2 regions of the Arthrobacter sp. D3-16 genome follow, and region 1 is predicted to be linked to the other one. Evidence: predicted binding sites of a transcription regulator. Region 1 holds the regulator's gene; the other holds the start of a gene.
What was found. Region 1 encodes LexA, which represses DNA repair genes until DNA is damaged. Its sites were predicted from a motif close to TCGAACANNTGTTCGA; they were not measured.
Positions count from the first base shown of each region.

Region 2: a site for LexA is predicted at 5,253-5,268, ahead of M1D32_RS09280 (DUF6504 family protein). Genes of this name have one in related genera too.

Region 1 covers NZ_CP096437.1:2,603,234-2,611,409, forward strand. Annotated here, with positions in the region: gene M1D32_RS12400 (hypothetical protein) at 1-113, opposite strand, end outside; gene hisH (imidazole glycerol phosphate synthase subunit HisH) at 114-878, opposite strand; gene hisB (imidazoleglycerol-phosphate dehydratase HisB) at 875-1,501, opposite strand; gene M1D32_RS12415 (histidinol-phosphate transaminase) at 1,562-2,680, opposite strand; gene M1D32_RS12420 (LysM peptidoglycan-binding domain-containing protein) at 2,852-3,208, opposite strand; gene lexA (transcriptional repressor LexA) at 3,579-4,313, shown strand; gene M1D32_RS12430 (ATP-dependent DNA helicase) at 4,318-6,375, opposite strand; gene hflX (GTPase HflX) at 6,368-7,948, opposite strand.
Region 2 covers NZ_CP096437.1:1,922,979-1,931,154, reverse strand. Annotated here, with positions in the region: gene thrS (threonine--tRNA ligase) at 1-1,275, opposite strand, end outside; gene M1D32_RS09285 (DNA polymerase III subunit alpha) at 1,392-4,880, opposite strand; gene M1D32_RS09280 (DUF6504 family protein) at 4,877-5,215, opposite strand; gene M1D32_RS09275 (hypothetical protein) at 5,349-5,738, shown strand; gene M1D32_RS09270 (chorismate mutase) at 5,757-6,077, opposite strand; gene M1D32_RS09265 (VOC family protein) at 6,097-6,519, shown strand; gene M1D32_RS09260 (SOS response-associated peptidase) at 6,558-7,301, opposite strand; gene M1D32_RS09255 (mycoredoxin) at 7,449-7,706, shown strand; gene M1D32_RS09250 (lipoate--protein ligase family protein) at 7,827-8,176, opposite strand, start outside.

The DNA.
Region 1 (8,176 bases):
CCCGCCAAAACGCAGAACGAGACCTGTGTCCAGAGGGGCTTATGCTGCTGCCGGAAGGACAGCGCGCCACCAATCAGCAGGCCGGCGAGGGCCATCAGAATAACGGACCACATTCAGGCGTCGCCGCTTGGCGTTTCGCCGGTTTCAGCCGGGTTACCTGCAACGGAAGGTTTGCGGAGGGCTTCCACCCAGTTGCGCAGCAGCCGGGCGCCGGCGTCGCCGGACTTTTCCGGGTGGAACTGCGTGGCGCAGAGTGGGCCGTTTTCGACCGCGGCGATGAAGGGGGCACCGTGCTCGGACCAGGTGACAAGGGGTGCGGCCATCCGCGGCTGGACGACGTCGAAGTTCCACTCCTGCACGCCATAGGAGTGCACAAAGTAGAACCGCTCGTTTTCGACGCCGGCGAAGAGCTTTGACCCTTCGGGCACCTTCACCGTATTCCAGCCCATGTGCGGAACGACTTCCGCCGGCAGGAGTTCCACCTTGCCGGGCCATTCGCCGATGCCTTCAGCTTCCGTACCGTGTTCCACGCCGGCCTCGAAGAGCACCTGAAGGCCCACGCAAATTCCCATGACCGGGCGGCCGCCGGCGACGCGCCGGCCGATGAGACGGATACCGTCCACGGCCTTGAGCTCGCGCATAACGGTTTCAAAGGCTCCGACGCCGGGAACCACCAGGCCGTCGGCGTTCAGGACGTCCTCGGGCTTCGAGCTGAGGATCACCTCTGCCCCGGCGCGTTCGAGGGCGCGGACCGCTGAACGGACGTTCCCGGAACCGTAGTCCAGCACGGTTACCGTGGGTTTACCCTCGGGCGAGGGGAGCTTCTGTGCAGCTGAGGGATCGATGATGGCGCCGTCCCGCAGCACCTGGCCGCTCACAGCGCGCCCTTGGTGGAGGGGATGCCCTCAACGCGCGGATCGGATTCAACAGCGGCACGAAGGGCACGGGCGAAGGCTTTGAACTGGGCCTCAACGATGTGGTGCGGGTCCCGTCCGGCGATGACGTTCATGTGGAGGCAGATCCCTGCGTGCAGGGTGATGGCTTCAAAGACGTGGCGGGTGAGCGAGCCGGTGAAGTGACCGCCGATCAGGTGGTATTCCTGGCCCGCTGGCTCACCTCCGTGGACGAGGTAGGGACGGCCGGACACGTCAACGACGGCATGTGCCAGTGCTTCATCCAGCGGAACGGTGGCCTCGCCGAAGCGGCGGATCCCGGCCTTGTTTCCCAAGGCGGTGCGCAGCACCTCACCGAAGGTAATGGCAACGTCTTCCACGGTGTGGTGGACATCAATGTGGATGTCTCCGGTGGCTTTTACTGTCAGGTCGATCAGCGAGTGCTTGCAGAGCGCTGTCAGCATGTGGTCGTAAAAAGGCACCGAGGTGTCAATGTCCGAGATGCCGGTACCGTCCAGGTTGATCTCGACGAGCACGGAGGATTCACTCGTAGCACGCTCCATGCGCGCGGTCCGGGCCACGGCCGCATTGGATCCGGTGGAACTCATGGTCAAGTGTCCTTTGGGAAGAAGGAGTGGTTCAGGGCGTCCAGCGCCGGTACTTCAAGTCTAGGCCGGAAGCGTGCGCTGGCCGGCAAGGATGCTTTCCAGGGAGGTGAGGAACGCTGTGGTTTCCGTCTCAGTGCCTGCGGTCACCCGAAGATGGCCGGGAATACCGACGTCGCGGATCAGGACACCGGCGTCGAGCAGCTCCTGCCAGACCTGGTGGGGATTCTCCAACCCGCCGAAGAAAACATAGTTGGAGTCGGAGGCGGCGGGTTTAAGCCCCATCCGGGTCAGTTCAGTCACGATGCGGTCGCGCTGCTTCTTGATGTCTTCAACATCGGCCATCAGCGCCTCACGGTGCTGGAGTGCTGCGAGGGCAGTCGCCTGGGTAATGGCCGACAAGTGGTACGGCAGGCGCACCAGGCGCAGTGCATCCGTGACCTCCGGAGCGGCCGCCATGTAACCGAGCCGCGCTCCGGCCAGCGCAAAGGCCTTGCTCATGGTCCGAGAGACGATCAGCCGCTCCCTGCCCGGCAGGAGGGTCAGGGCGCTGGGCGTTCCGTCGTGTGCGAACTCGTGGTAAGCCTCATCAACGATAACGATTGTCTGGCTTGCTTCGCCGGCCTCATACACAGCTTCCACCACGTCGAGCCCCAGGCCGGTTCCGGTGGGGTTGTTCGGCGAGCAGAGAAAAACGATGTTGGGCTGCAGCTCCTTCACCTGGAGCGCCGCGGACTCTGCACTGAGGCCGTAGCCGTCGGCCCGTTCGCCCACGATGTACTCGGTGTCCGTGCCGCTGGCCAGCAACGGGTACATGGAGTACGTGGGCGGGAAGCCGAGCGCCGTACGGCCAGGGCCGCCGAATGCCTGGAGAATCTGCTGGAGGACTTCGTTGGAGCCGTTGGCCGCCCAGACATTCGACTCATCCAGCCCGTGCCCCAGGTATTCCGCCAAGGCCTTCCGCAGCTCACTGAACTCCCTGTCCGGGTAGCGGTTGAGTCCGGCGGCAGCCTCTGTTACTGCTGCGCTGATGGCGGCCCGCACGTCCTCCGGGACCCCATGGGTGTTCTCGTTGACATTGAGGAGGATGGGAACATCCAGCTGGGGCGCCCCGTAAGGGGTTAGCCCACGGAGGTTGCTGCGGAGGGGTAGCCGGTTCAGGCGCTCTAGCTGGTCATTCACCTGAACAGTTTAGTGCCCGTGCCGGGCACCAGAAAATGTGACGGCTTCCTGTTCGCGCTCAGCGTGCCCCTGCAGCGAAGCCCGTCCAAGGGCTCTCCCGCTGCCATTGGTGCCAGCTTTCCGGGCGACGCTTCCAGCCGCAGGGCGACGTTTCCGGCGGGCATCATCAAGCTACCGGGTGGGGACGAACAGCTGCTGCCCCGGGAGGACCGCCCCGGGGGCCAGATTGTTGAGCTGCACGATGTCAGCGACTACGTCCCGCGCGTCCCGCTCCGGTGCAACGCTTCCAGCAATGGCCCAGAGGGACTCACCCGGCTGCACAGTGACGGTGATGGTCGGTGTCACAGCCAGGTCCGCCGCAGAGTCCGAGGCCTTAGCGGGCGAGTTGAAGAAGCCTGCCAGGGAGAGCAGCAGGGCGGCCAGCAGCACCAGGGGCATTCCGATCAGGACGATCTTTCCGCGCCGTGTGAGGCGCAGGGGCGGAAGCGGTGCAGGACGAACAGTGTGCGGCTTGTCCCGCGCCGGCATGAGGTGATGCACCGGGATTGAATCCTGCGAAGCAGATGTAGCTGACATGAATTAGCCCTCCTGGACCTTTACTGTGCTGCCCGATGTTCCGCTCGGCACCCGCCTTACCCTCGACCCTTGGTCCGGATCTTCGAATGGCTACGCTCCGAATAGAACACATGTTCGAACTTTGCTTCTCCTGTTTTAGCACCTATTAACGAATAATGTCGAGACTCGCTAGAACAAATGTTTGAAAAAGCAATGTGGCTGGCCTAACTTTGAAGACAGGAACTACCACCTCGACAGTTGATCAGCAGGGTCTGACAATGGCGGCGTGAACTTCAGGTCCGGGCCAAAAAGTGTCCGGGGCAACCGAAAGGCATTGGCGAATATGGCAGCACCAGCCGCCGGGGGAAGGGCAACCTCCCAACCGAAGAAGACCGCCAAAGGCCTGACGCCGCGGCAGAAGAAAATTCTGGAAACCATCCAGCGCTCGGTGAATGACAACGGTTATCCGCCGTCAATGCGGGAAATCGGGGACACGGTCGGCCTTGCGAGCCTTTCCAGCGTCACGCACCAGCTTTCGCAGCTGGAGAAGCTGGGCTACCTCCGGCGTGACCCGAAGCGGCCGCGCGCCATGGAGGTGTTGATGCCCTTGACCCTGGACGGTGGTTCGTCCAAGCAGGCAGCTGAACCTGCTGCGCTCCTGCCTGCCGGCACCGGCAGTGTCACCGCGCTTCCCACGGCTATGGACACTGCCATGGTTCCCCTCGTGGGCCGGATCGCTGCCGGCGGACCGATCCTGGCGGACCAGGTAGTGGAGGACGTCCTCGCGCTCCCCCGCCAGCTGGTGGGACAGGGGGAACTCTTTATGCTCAAGGTTGCCGGCGATTCCATGGTGGACGCCGCCATCTGCGATGGTGACTGGGTGGTGGTCCGGCGCCAGGCGGACGCGGCCAACGGAGACATCGTCGCAGCACTGCTGGACGACGAAGCCACAGTGAAAACCTTCCGCCAGCGCGATGGCCACACCTGGCTGCTGCCGCAGAACACGCAGTACGAGCCCATCCTGGGCGACCATGCCACCATCATGGGCAAGGTCGTTTCGGTGCTGCGCTCGCTCTAGCTTTTCAGGCGTTCTCCCTGACCAGCCGTTCCAGCGCTGCGATGGCTGTCTTCCTGTCCGTGGTGGACCAGAACGGCGGCAGCGCGCCCCGGAGGAATCCTGCGTACCGCTCGGTGGCCAGCCTGGAGTCGAGGACTGCCACCACACCTTTGTCCCCCGTTGACCGGATGAGCCGTCCTGCTCCCTGCGCGAGCCGGATGGCGGCGTGGGTGGCCGAAACGGACATAAAGCCGTTGCCTCCGGCCTGCGCCACCGCCCGGGACCGCGCGGTCATCAGCGGATCATCGGGCCGGGGGAAGGGAATCCGGTCGATGACCACGAGGCGGCATGACCCGCCGGGAACATCCACGCCCTGCCACAGCGACATGGTGCCGAACAGGCAGGTATCGGGTTCGTCGGCAAACTGCTTTACCAGTGCCGTCATGGTGGAGTCGCCCTGGCACAGGATGGTCATGTCCAGCTTCGGCCGCAGCGCGTCGGCCGCTTCTTCTGCCGCCCGCCGGGACGAAAACAGGCAGAGCGCACCACCGTTGGAAGCCCGGATCAGGGCCTCCAGCTCGGCCAGTGCTTCAGGAGACGCCCCCCGGCCGGGCTTGGGCAGGTGCCCCGCCACGTACAGGATTCCCTGCTTCGGGTAGTCAAAGGGCGAGCCGACGTCAATACCGGTCCAGCCCGGTGCGCCCTCGCCCACCAGCCCCAGGCCGCCCGCTGCGGGCTCGAAGGCGGATCCGATGGCCAGGGTAGCGGAGGTCAGGACAACTGTGTGCCCCGCGAACAATCCCTCCCGCAGTCGTCCAGCGACGGAGAGCGGGGCAATATTGATCAGCGCGGGCGCGGTCTCGTCCGGCTGGGAATATCCCTGCTGGGGGTCAAAGGAGCTGGCGCGGGAAAACCACACCACTTCCCGGTTCTCCCGGGCGGCAAGGAGCCGTTCGCACAGTTCCAGGATGAGCATCAGCCGGGAGCGCGCAAGCTGCCGCCCGCCGTCGGCCGTTGTGCTGCTGTCCCCCTTGGAGTCGGACAAAGCAGCCCGGCAGGCCTCGCGCAGCTGGTCCACACAGTCCAGCTGTTCATCGTTCAGTCCATTGGGGAGCAGCCCGTTGGGAACCCCGGCCAGGGCCACCTCAAGATTTGCGGCGGCCGCGTTGAGTGCATCCACCGTGATGGCCGTGTGCTTGCGGGCACCGGCGGCAGCTGCGTGGACCATGGCCACCGACAGCTGCCCCGAGACGGCGCCCGTGACCCTGTCCTGGAGCTCGTGGGCCTCATCAACCACTACGACGTCGTATTCGGGCAGCACCGCCAGTCCTTCAAAAGCGCTGACGGCAAGCATTGCATGGTTGGTGACCACAACGTCGGCTTCGGCGGCATCCTGCCGTGCGAGCTCGCTAAAGCACTCCGCGGCCATGGGGCACTTCTGCGCGCCCAGGCATTCCATCGACGTGACGGATACCTGGCGCCAGGCCCGGTCGGTGACGCCGGGCAGGAGCTCATCGCGGTCACCGGTGGTGGTTTTCTCCGCCCACTCCCGCAGGCGCACCACTTCCTTGCCCAGCTGGGAAGCAGGACCCCCCACAGCCGCAGCAAAGTGCGGGACGCTGGTGTCCTCCCCCAGGGAAAACAGCTGGCCCTCCGCCGGCTCCTCGGAGGGAAACCCACCCTCAAGCTTGTGCAGGCAGACGTAATTGGACCGTCCTTTTACCAAGGCCACTTTTACCGGCCGCTCCAGGGCTGGAGTGATGGTCTTCAGGAGGCGCGGAATGTCCCTGCCCACAATCTGTGTCTGCAGGGCGAGCGTTGCAGTGGACACCAGCGCGGGCTTGTCGCTCTCCAGGGCGTGGGCTATCAGGGGTATGAGGTACGCCAATGACTTGCCGGTACCCGTTCCGGCCTGGACCAGCAGGTGGTCGCCGGTTTCGATCGCCCGGGCCACCTGCCGGGCCATTTCATGTTGCCCGCTGCGGCTTTGCCCGCCCATGCCGGCAACGGCCCGGTCGAGCAGCTCGATAACGAACTGCTCGCCGGCCGTGCCTGTGGCTTCGTCAGCCACGAGGTCAGTCATTGCTGATAAATGATTCCAGTTCAGCCGCGAGGCCTTCCCGGACTTTGACAACTGCCCGGGTACCGGCTTCATCGTGGTCGACGCTGATGATCTCGGCGTCGGACTCATGCAGCTTGCTGACCAGGTCCCCGCGGTCATACGGAATCAGCAGCTCGAGCTTGACCGACGGACGCGGAATGGCCTCGCTGATCGCCTGCAGCAGTTCGGGGATGCCTTCCCCCGTGCGGGCCGACACCACCACGTGGCGCGGTTCGCGCTGCTTCAACCGTTCCACCACATAGGGGTCAGCGGCGTCGGCCTTGTTGAGGACAATGATTTCCGGAACCTTGCGGGCGTCCACTTCGCTGAAAACCTTGCGGACTGCAGCGATCTGGCCCTCGGGGTCCGGGTGGGAGACGTCCACGACGTGAAGGATCAGGTCCGAGTCCGCAACCTCCTCGAGGGTGGAGCGGAAGGCCTCCACCAGCTGGGTGGGGAGGGACCGGACAAAACCGACAGTATCTGCCAGCGTGTAACCGAGTCCGTCGGCGGTTTCGGCCTTGCGGACCGTGGGGTCCAGGGTGGCGAACAACGCGTTCTCCACGAGCACCCCGGCGTCGGTCAGGCGGTTCAGCAGCGAGGACTTACCAGCGTTGGTGTACCCGGCAATTGCCACCGAGGGCACCTCATTACGACGGCGATTGGCGCGTTTCGTCTCCCGGGCAGGCTTCATCGCGGCGATCTCGCGCCGCAGCTTGGCCATGCGGGTACGGATCCTTCGGCGGTCCAGTTCGATCTTCGTCTCACCGGGACCACGCGAACCCATGCCGGCCGCTGCGCTGCCCACCTGGCCACCGGCCTGGCGGGACATTGATTCACCCCAGCCGCGGAGGCGCGGCAGGAGGTACTCGAGCTGCGCGAGCTCCACCTGCGCCTTGCCTTCCCGGCTCTTGGCATGCTGGGCGAAGATGTCCAGGATCAGGCCTGTCCGGTCGATGACCTTGACCTTGACGATGTCTTCAAGGCCACGGCGCTGGGACGGCGCCAGCTCGGCGTCGACCACAACGGTGTCGGCACCGGTGGACATCACGATGTCCTTCAGTTCCAGCGCCTTGCCTGACCCGAGGAAGGTGCCCGGATCCGGCTTGTCGCGGCGCTGCACGAGGCCGTCCAGGACCTCCGAACCGGCTGTTTCGGCAAGGGCGGCAAGTTCACGCAGCGAGTTTTCCGCGTCTGCGAGGGTTCCCTCCGACCAGATGCCTGCGAGGACCACGCGTTCCAGCCGAAGCTGGCGGTACTCGACTTCGGTGACGTCTTCCAGTTCCGTGGATAGCCCTGCCGTGCGGCGCAGGGCGCGGCGTTCCTCGAGGTCCTGCTGGTCGCCGTCGTATGTGGAATGTTCTTCATCCAGGCGGGATATGGCCTGGGCCGTGCCCAGCACACCCTTCCCGTCGCCGCGGCTGGCATCGCCTGCCGTGCTGACGCTCTTGGCCGGTACATCCTTGGAGAGAATCCGGTCGATCACGGCCTGGATTTCCTCAGGGCTCATGTCCTGGGCGGCTGGATCGGATCCGGTGTTGGGCTGGCTGGTCATGGTCTCCTTTGAAGATTCGGCAGTTCCAGAATAGTGCCGATTGCTGCTGGTTGGGGAAGTATTCGCGCTGGGCTGACGGCCTGCGGTCATGCAGTTCTCCTGTTTTGTTCGCCGGGCCGGGAAAGCGGCTGGCGGTGGCGGCCCCATCATGTGATGGTGGCGGAAGGGGGAAGGAGCCGGAGAATCGGCGAAAGAGACAGCGGGAGGCTGACTTTCGAGTATTGTCCG
Region 2 (8,176 bases), 680 kb from region 1:
CTTCATCTGCTCACGGGTGCAGTAAATGTGGGCGTCGTCCTGTGTCATACCGCGCACACGGGTGAGGCCGTGAACCACGCCGGACTTCTCGTACCGGTAGACCGAGCCGAATTCGAACAGGCGCAGGGGCAGCTCACGGTAGGAGCGTCCGCGGGAACGGAAGATGAGGTTGTGCATGGGGCAGTTCATCGGCTTCAGGTAGTAGTCCTGGGCCGGCTTGCGGATGGAGCCGTCCTCATTGAGTTCGGCGTCAACCTGCATTGCCGGGAACATGCCGTCCTTGTACCAGTCCAGGTGGCCGGAAACCTCGTACAGGTGGCCCTTGGTGATGTGCGGGGTGTAGACGAACTCGTAGCCTGCTTCAACGTGGCGCTGCCGCGAGTAGTCCTCCATCTCCTTGCGGATGATGCCGCCCTTGGGGTGGAACACCGGCAGGCCGGAACCGAGCTCGTCCGGGAAGGAGAACAGGTCCAGCTCAGAGCCCAGCTTGCGGTGGTCGCGGCGTTCGGCCTCTGCAAGGCGCTCCTGGTAGGCCTTCAGCGCGTCCTTGGTGGGCCAGGCCGTACCGTAGATCCGCTGCAGCTGCTGGTTCTTCTGGTTTCCCAGCCAGTAGGCGGATGACGAGCGGGTGAGGGCGAAGGCGTTGGAAATCATCTTGGTGTTGGGCAGGTGCGGGCCGCGGCAGAGATCGCACCAGACCGCGGTGCCTTCCTTGCGCTCAACATTGTCGTAGATGGTGATGTCGCCGGCGCCCACCTCAACGTTGACGCCTTCGCCGGCTTCGGCGGCTTCGTTTTTCTTGCCCAGGAGTTCGAGCTTGTAGGGCTCGTTCTTCATGGCTTCGCGGGCCTCGTCCTCGGAGACCACACGCCGGACGAACTTCTGGTTCTGGTTGACGATCTTGAGCATCATCTTTTCGAGGGTTTTGAGGTCCTCGGGGGTGAAAGGCTCGGCCACGTCAAAGTCGAAGTAGAAACCGTCGGTGATGTACGGCCCGATGCCCAGCTTGGCGTCAGGGCGCAGCTGCTGGACTGCCTGGGCCATGACGTGGGCCGTGGAGTGGCGGAGCACGTTCAGGCCGTCGGGGGAATCGATGGTGACGCCTTCGATCTCGGCCCCCTCCGGAAGTTCCTGGTCCAAGTCCTTCAGTTCGCCATTGACGCGGGCAACAACAACATCACGGCGCTCAAAGAAGAGTTCCGCACCGGTTGTCCCGGTAGTCACCTTGGTCTCTTCGCCATCGACGAGAAGGGTGATCTGCTGGGCATCTGACACGGGTGTCTCCTATTCAAAGTTAAGGCTTCATAGCTTGTGGCATACGGGGACCACAGCCAGCCATCGTCAATGCTATCGGTTCAGCAAAGGGCCGACCAACGCGGCGCACGGCAGGCTCAGCCATTAAATCCGGTGATGGCCAAGCTCCGGTTGATTCCGTCCAGGGGGTGCGGGCCGTCCGGGGCCCGGGTCTCCGAAGGTGGAAATGGCAGGGTTTCGGTGCGGCTGAGGTCCCAGGCCATGCTTGCACTCAGGCTGATTCCCCGCGGGCCTGTCCTCCTGGTGGTGCCACGGATCAGCAGCAGCCTGGTCCCGAACAGGAGCAGGCCGGCATTTTCCTGGGCCTCATGGAAGAAAACAGAATCGATGCACCCGGTGCCGTCGTCAATGCTGATGAACACCACCCGTCTCCCGCCGCGCATGGGAGGCGTCTGGGTGGCTACCCGCACTCCGGCCACCAGCACTTCTGTTCCATTGCGCAGGCCCAGGAGTTTGTCAGCCGTTGTCACCCCCAGCCTGTCCAGCATGGGCCGGTGGCTGTCCATCAGGTGGCTGCTGACGTCCACCGCCATCAGATCCAGTTCTGCCCGGACGTTTTCTATCAGGGTAGGTTCGGGAAGGCCAGGCTTGACGTTGCGAAGTTCCACATCGCCCAGCGGCAGGGACAGCTGCCCTTCGAGGACCTCGATGCCTTTCCGCGCACTGCCTGAGTTCTGAAGCTGCTGCAGGTGCTGGACCAGGTCAGCCCGGTTTGCCACCCCACCCGCCTCGCGGTGGAGGGAATCAAAAGCGCCCAACTGGGCCAGGCGTTTGATACTGGGTTTGCTGAGCCGCGAGCGCGCCCGGAGGTCCGCGAGGGAGTCATAAGGCTGGCCTGCCACAATCCTCTTCAATTCTGTGGCGGACAGCCCGTAGATACCGTTCAGGCTCAGCCTGATTCCCAGCTTTCCCGCATCCGGCCCCTGCCGGACACGCTCCACCCGGTACTCCCCCTTACTGCAGTTGATATCCAGGGGAAGGATGGGAATGCCAAGCCTCCTGGCTTCGGCAACCAGCAGTCTTTTGGGATACATGCCGGGATCGTGTTCCCAGAGTCCGGCGAGGAAGGCTTCGGGATGGTGTGCCTTCAGCCAGGCCGACTGGTAGGTGGGCACGGCGAAAGCGGCCCCGTGGGCTTTGCAGAAGCCGAAGCTGCCAAAGGCCTTCAGGGTCCCCCAGACGTTGTCCACAACCTCCGGGGAATAGCCTTTCTTCCGGGCCTCCCTGCGGAAGTACTCCTCAACGCTCAACTCCAGCACTTCATTGCCCAGGGCACGCCGGAATTCGTCTGCCCGGGCCAGGCCACAGCCGGTCATCACATTGAACGTTTTCAGGATCTGCTCATGAAAAACGGTCACCCCATGGGTTTCCGCCAGGACGGGTTTCAGGTCCGGGTGGGGGTAGACCTCGGGCGCGAAACCGTGCCGGTGTTCCAGGAAGGGCCGGACCATGTCCGATTTCATGGGACCGGGGCGGAAAAGTGAGATGTCGATGATGAGGTCATTGAACTCCCGCGGCACCATCTTGCCGATCAGCTCGCGCTGCCCGGGCGATTCGATCTGGAAGCAGCCCAGGGTGTGGGTGCTCCGGATGAGTTCAAAGGTGGGTTCATCATCCAGGGGGATGGCGTTGAGGTCTATGTGTCCGTTTTCTGCAATGTAATCCGGGCCGGATCCGTCCTGCCCGGCAGGATGGCCCCCTGCGGCCACCACTTCCTCTTTCGAGGGATGGATCCGGATGATTTCCCGGACCGCAAACGCCATGGCGCTTTGCATCCTGACGCCCAGGACATCAAGCTTGAGCATGCCCATGGGGTCCATGTCGTGTTTGTCGAACTGGCTCATGGGCAGTCCCAGTCCGCTGGGTTGGACCGGAGTACGGTCCAGCAGGGTTGCGTCGCCCAGGATCACACCGCAGGGATGCATTGATATATGCCGCGGCAGCCGGTCAAGCCGTTCGGTCAGGTCCACCAGCAGGTCCAGCTGCTGGTTGCCGTGGGTGTCCCTTTGCTCCACCCGGCCGGCAAACTCCCTCAATTCCGGCTTTTCCTGCAGGGCCTCGCGGAACTTCCGCGCTGAAAACCGCCACAGCTGTTTGGCGATGTCACCCACGTCGCTGTCATCCATGCCCAATGCCATGCCGGCATCCCTCACTGCGCCTCTTGCCCGGTAGCCGTTCTGCATGCTCATCAGCGTGACCCGCTCCGCGCCGAAGCGCTCGAAGATCCTGCGGTAGACGTTGTGCCGTTCGGCGCTTTCGACGTCGATATCAATATCCGGCAGGGTGGCGCGGTCACGGGACAGGAAGCGCTCGAAAATCAGGTCATGCTGCAGGGGGTTCACCTGGCTGACATCAATCAGGTAATTCACCAGGCTTGAAGCTCCCGACCCTCTGGCAGCCGCCCTTACCCCCATGTCCTGGATCATGCGTGAGACTTCGGCGACGGTGAGGAAGTAGGAGGAAAAACCAAGGTTCTGGATGATCCCCAGTTCATGGTCAAGGCGGTGCCGCATTTCCTTTTCCCGGCTGCCATGGATTCCCGGGAACCGGCGCCCTATTCCAGCCTCGCAGCGCTGCACCAGTTCAACGTGCGGATCCTGGTTGATTCCGATGACCGAAGCCTCCGGCACCACTGGCTGCTTCCAGCCCATGTCGGCTTCGGGGTCCATCCTGCAGAGATCGGCGAGCGCCTCGGTTTGTGCCATGAGCTGTTTGAGGTCCTGTGCACCGTAACCCGCTGCGGCAATGATTTCCTTGCCCAGTTGCAGCATCTGGGCAGTGGACTTCAGCCAGCCCTGGCCGTTGGGCTGCAACAGTGGTTCCTGGGCCAGTTCCGGCAGCGATTTCAGGGTCCGTGCCGAGTCCAGAACATCAGCGGTGGCGGCTCCGTCCTCCGCACAGTACCTGACTGCGTTGCTGAGGATTGCCGGAACGTTGTGCTCCGCTGCGAGCTTGAGCATCCGGACTGCATGGGAGGTGCTCAGGGGCGCCCCAGGTGCGCTGAGCTGGGAAACGATCTCGGCAACCACTGTTCCGCGGGGCATGGCATCGAGCCATTGCTTGAAAAGGGTCCGCGGGCGCAGGTAACGGCGGCCGCCCATGGCACGCCCGACGTCGGAGTCCGGCCCTATGAGCACCATCAGCACTGGCTTGAGGGTCTGGGGGTCCAGGGTGCGGGAGGCAAGCTCCGCCCTGGTGACAGCTACCGGAATGGCTCCCCCGGCCTTTCCCGAGGTGCGGGCATGGGCATCGGAGACCAGCCGGCACAAGGCACGGTAGCCAGCCCCGTTGTTGTTGCCACGGGCGAGCACTACCACGTGGCCAGCCAGTTGGGTGCGGTGATCGCCGTCGTCGTCATACACCGCCAGGTCCACCCCGACAATGGGATCAATTCCAGCATCCATGCACGCTTTGAGGTGCTTGATGGTTCCGTACAGGCCGTCACGGTCAGTGCAGGCCAGTGCGGTTGCTCCGTCAGCAGCAGCAGCCTGCGCCAGTTCCTCAGGCCATGACACCCCATAGTGGGCACTGAATGCGGTGGAGACGTGGAGATGGGTGAAGCTCATGCTGTTCGTGGACGGAGTGCATCGTGGATGCGCAGGAGCCGCCAACGGCCGCTGCGGATATGGCGGGTGAGGTCAAGGGTGAGCGCCTCGTCCTGTTCCTTGGCCGTACCCGAACCTGCAGCGGACGGCAGTACCTGGACCCGCCAGATTTCGTGGTCAACAAGCCCGGGCCCGCTTCCCAGCGGGGCCCGGCTTTCTTCCGCCCACCACTGCCGGCGTTCGTACCAGCGCACCGGTTCAGCGCACACGGAATAGGACCGTCCTGCCCATTGAAGGCTCACAGGCTGGCCGTCAGGGTTGCAGGCCACATCCACGGATTCGCTGAACATCGCCATGGGCACCTCCTGACAAGACAAAGAAACAAAGAAGTATTCGAATATGTGTTCGAATACTTCCAGTCTAAGCCAGGGGCGGCACAAATCCTAGGCGGGGGTGGACGGAGCGATCGGCAGGGAGCAGGATGGGTCCATGAGCACCCATGACGCACTCCTCAAACAGGTCAGCATCAAAGCCCAGGACTCCACACTTGTGGCAACCTTCGATATCGACGGCAACATTCCCGGTTCCGGTGCCTATGTGGTGGGGCTTGTGGCTGCCAGCCCGGATTACTCTTCCCAGCGGCGGCTGGGCATTGAATTCATGAACGGGGAGGCAATCGCCTTCTTCTCGTTCAACCATGAACAGAGCACGGAGGAGAACTACGATCTTTCCGGCGTGACCCACTCAGGGAACACCATCACCGGCCATTTCCCGCTCGCGGCCATTAATGGGCTCGGCAAAGGACATGTGATGACCGGCTTCAGCGAAGCGGACGGCCGGGAATTCCAATCCGGTGTTCCGGTTGAGGAGAACCTGTAACAGCTGGGCTGAAACAGCTCAGCTGTTCTCTTTGTGGACCCGGAGTTCGAGTTCGATGAAGCCCGAAATCATGGCCCGGTAGGTGGACTCGACGATGTCCGGGTCTATGGCCTTCTTCTCAGCGGCGGAGCGGACGTGCTCGATGACCCGCTCCACGCGGCCGGGCGCGCGGACCTCGGCGTCGTCGCCCTTGAGGGTTCCGGCGATCCGGATCAGCCGCTCCCTGCGGGCAATGAGGGTGACAATCTGGTCATCCACCTCGTCAACGGCAACCCGGACGGCAGCGAGCTGTTCCTTGTCGGCCAGGGCGTCCCTATCGTTCCCTTGAATTGTTGCCATCCTCTGACAGTATCGAACCATGCAACCCAGAGTCGACTTCATTTCACTGGGCGTCCGCAGCGTCCCGGCGTCCCGTTCCTTCTATGTAGACGGCCTTGGCTGGCCCGTGCACCGGGAATTTCCGGGGGACGTGGTGTTCATCCAGGTGAACCACGGCCTGGTGCTGTCCCTGTGGGACGTCCGCCAGATGCAGGCTGACGCCGGTGTCAGCGCTCCGGGCCCCGTCCCCTGCATCACGCTCAGCCACAACCTCCCCAGCACAGAAGACGTGGACCGGGTCATGGCAGAAGCCGCCGCTGCGGGAGCGGACATCATCGCCGAGCCCATCACCCAGCCCTGGGGCGGCTACAGCGGCTACTTTGCAGATCCGGACGGCTTCCGCTGGGAAGTGGCGTACAACCCGACGTGGACAGTGGACGACGCCGGGTCGGTCACCGTTTAGCCCGGCGGCCCGCCACCCAGGGCTGCTTGGGTGGCGGCTTAGAAAAGGGCCTCCACCGGGCGGATCAGGTCAGGGCCGTTGTTGCGGACGTTGCCCACTTCCTTGCCTACCGAATCCACGTGCCAGTCCGAGGCCACGTCCTTGACGCCGGACCGCACCAGGTCCACCAGTCCGGCGGCGTCGTCTACCTCCGGGTCGAGCCAGGCCTGCATGGTGGACTTGTCCATCGGCAGCGGCACACGGTCATGCAGCGCCGTCAGTTTGCCGAAGACGGTTGATTCGCTGCCGGGCGGCGGAGTGTCAGCAGTCAGGATTGACGTGGAGAGCATCCAGCCGCCGGGCTCCCCCGCCGGCCAGGCCGGGTCCTTCCACCACTCATAGAGCCCGGCAAAAACCAGGCCGCCGCCCTCCCCCGGATGCACGTAATAGGGCTGCTTCCCTTTCCCGGGACCCTGCTTCCATTCGTAGTAGCCATCTGCGGGCACAGCGCACCGGCGTGACTGGACGGCCTTCCGGAACGCGGGCTTTTCCAGCACTGATTCGCTCCGGGCGTTGATCATCCGGGAACCGATACCCGGGTCCTTGGCCCAGGAAGGGACCAGTCCCCACCGCGCCACGTGCAGCTGGCGCACCTGCTTGCGCTCCGGGCCGTCATCGATCAGCCGCTCCAGGACGATGGGAACGTCATCAGTCGGTGCAACATTCCACGACGGCGGGATCGCCACCTCCTCCTCTAGCTCGGCGTCGAACTCAGCCAGGAGGTCCCCCACGGCACGTGCCATCACATAGCGTCCACACATGGCTCCAGCATGCCATCGGCGGCAGGAGCTGTCATCCGGGGGCGGCCACGGAGCGCAGTTGCTGGGAATAGCGGGCTGCACGCTACCGTTGTCAGGAATGAACCCGTCAGCGACACGTAGGAGAAATCCGTGGACTTCACCCCCGAGACCGGCACCATCACCATGTTTTCCACCACCTGGTGCGGCTACTGCAACCGGCTGAAGAAGCAGCTGGACGCGCAGGGCATCGGCTACACCGAGATCAACATCGAGGAAGTGGACGGCACCGCAGAACTGGTGGAGCAGCTCAACGGCGGCAACCGCACCGTGCCCACGGTCCTGTTCCCGGACGGCACCGCGGCTACCAACCCTTCAGCTGCCGAGGTCAAGACCCGCCTCGCAGCGTAGCCAGCAAGCCAGGCCGGGCCCCGCCCAAGCGCCCGCCCTCTGCGGCTTATGTCAGTCACAACGGGACCAGCACTCCGGTGCTGGTCCCGTTTCCGTATGTGCCCCTAGACCACCGGACGGTCAAGCCCCCAGGCTGCTGAAGGCAGCGCTCGTGAGTCTGGCGTGGCCCGCATACGTGGCCAGCAGCGCATCCTCCACGGCCGCCACGTCCACGCCCGGCACAAGATCGTCAACGGCTCCCGCCGTCGCTGGGTCCCACTCCAGGCCCAGGGCTGCGTAACTGTCCGTGAGGACCTTGCGGATGGGGGCGGAGTTTTCCACCACGATGACGGAGCTGAAAAGCCAGCCTCCGGCAACCACACGCTGGGCGGTGCCCACCAGCTTGATACGGGAACCGGCCGCCGGATCCGTGCCGTGCACGCTGTATTCCCCCGGGCAGTACTCACCCGGGATCTCCCCCACGGCAGCCT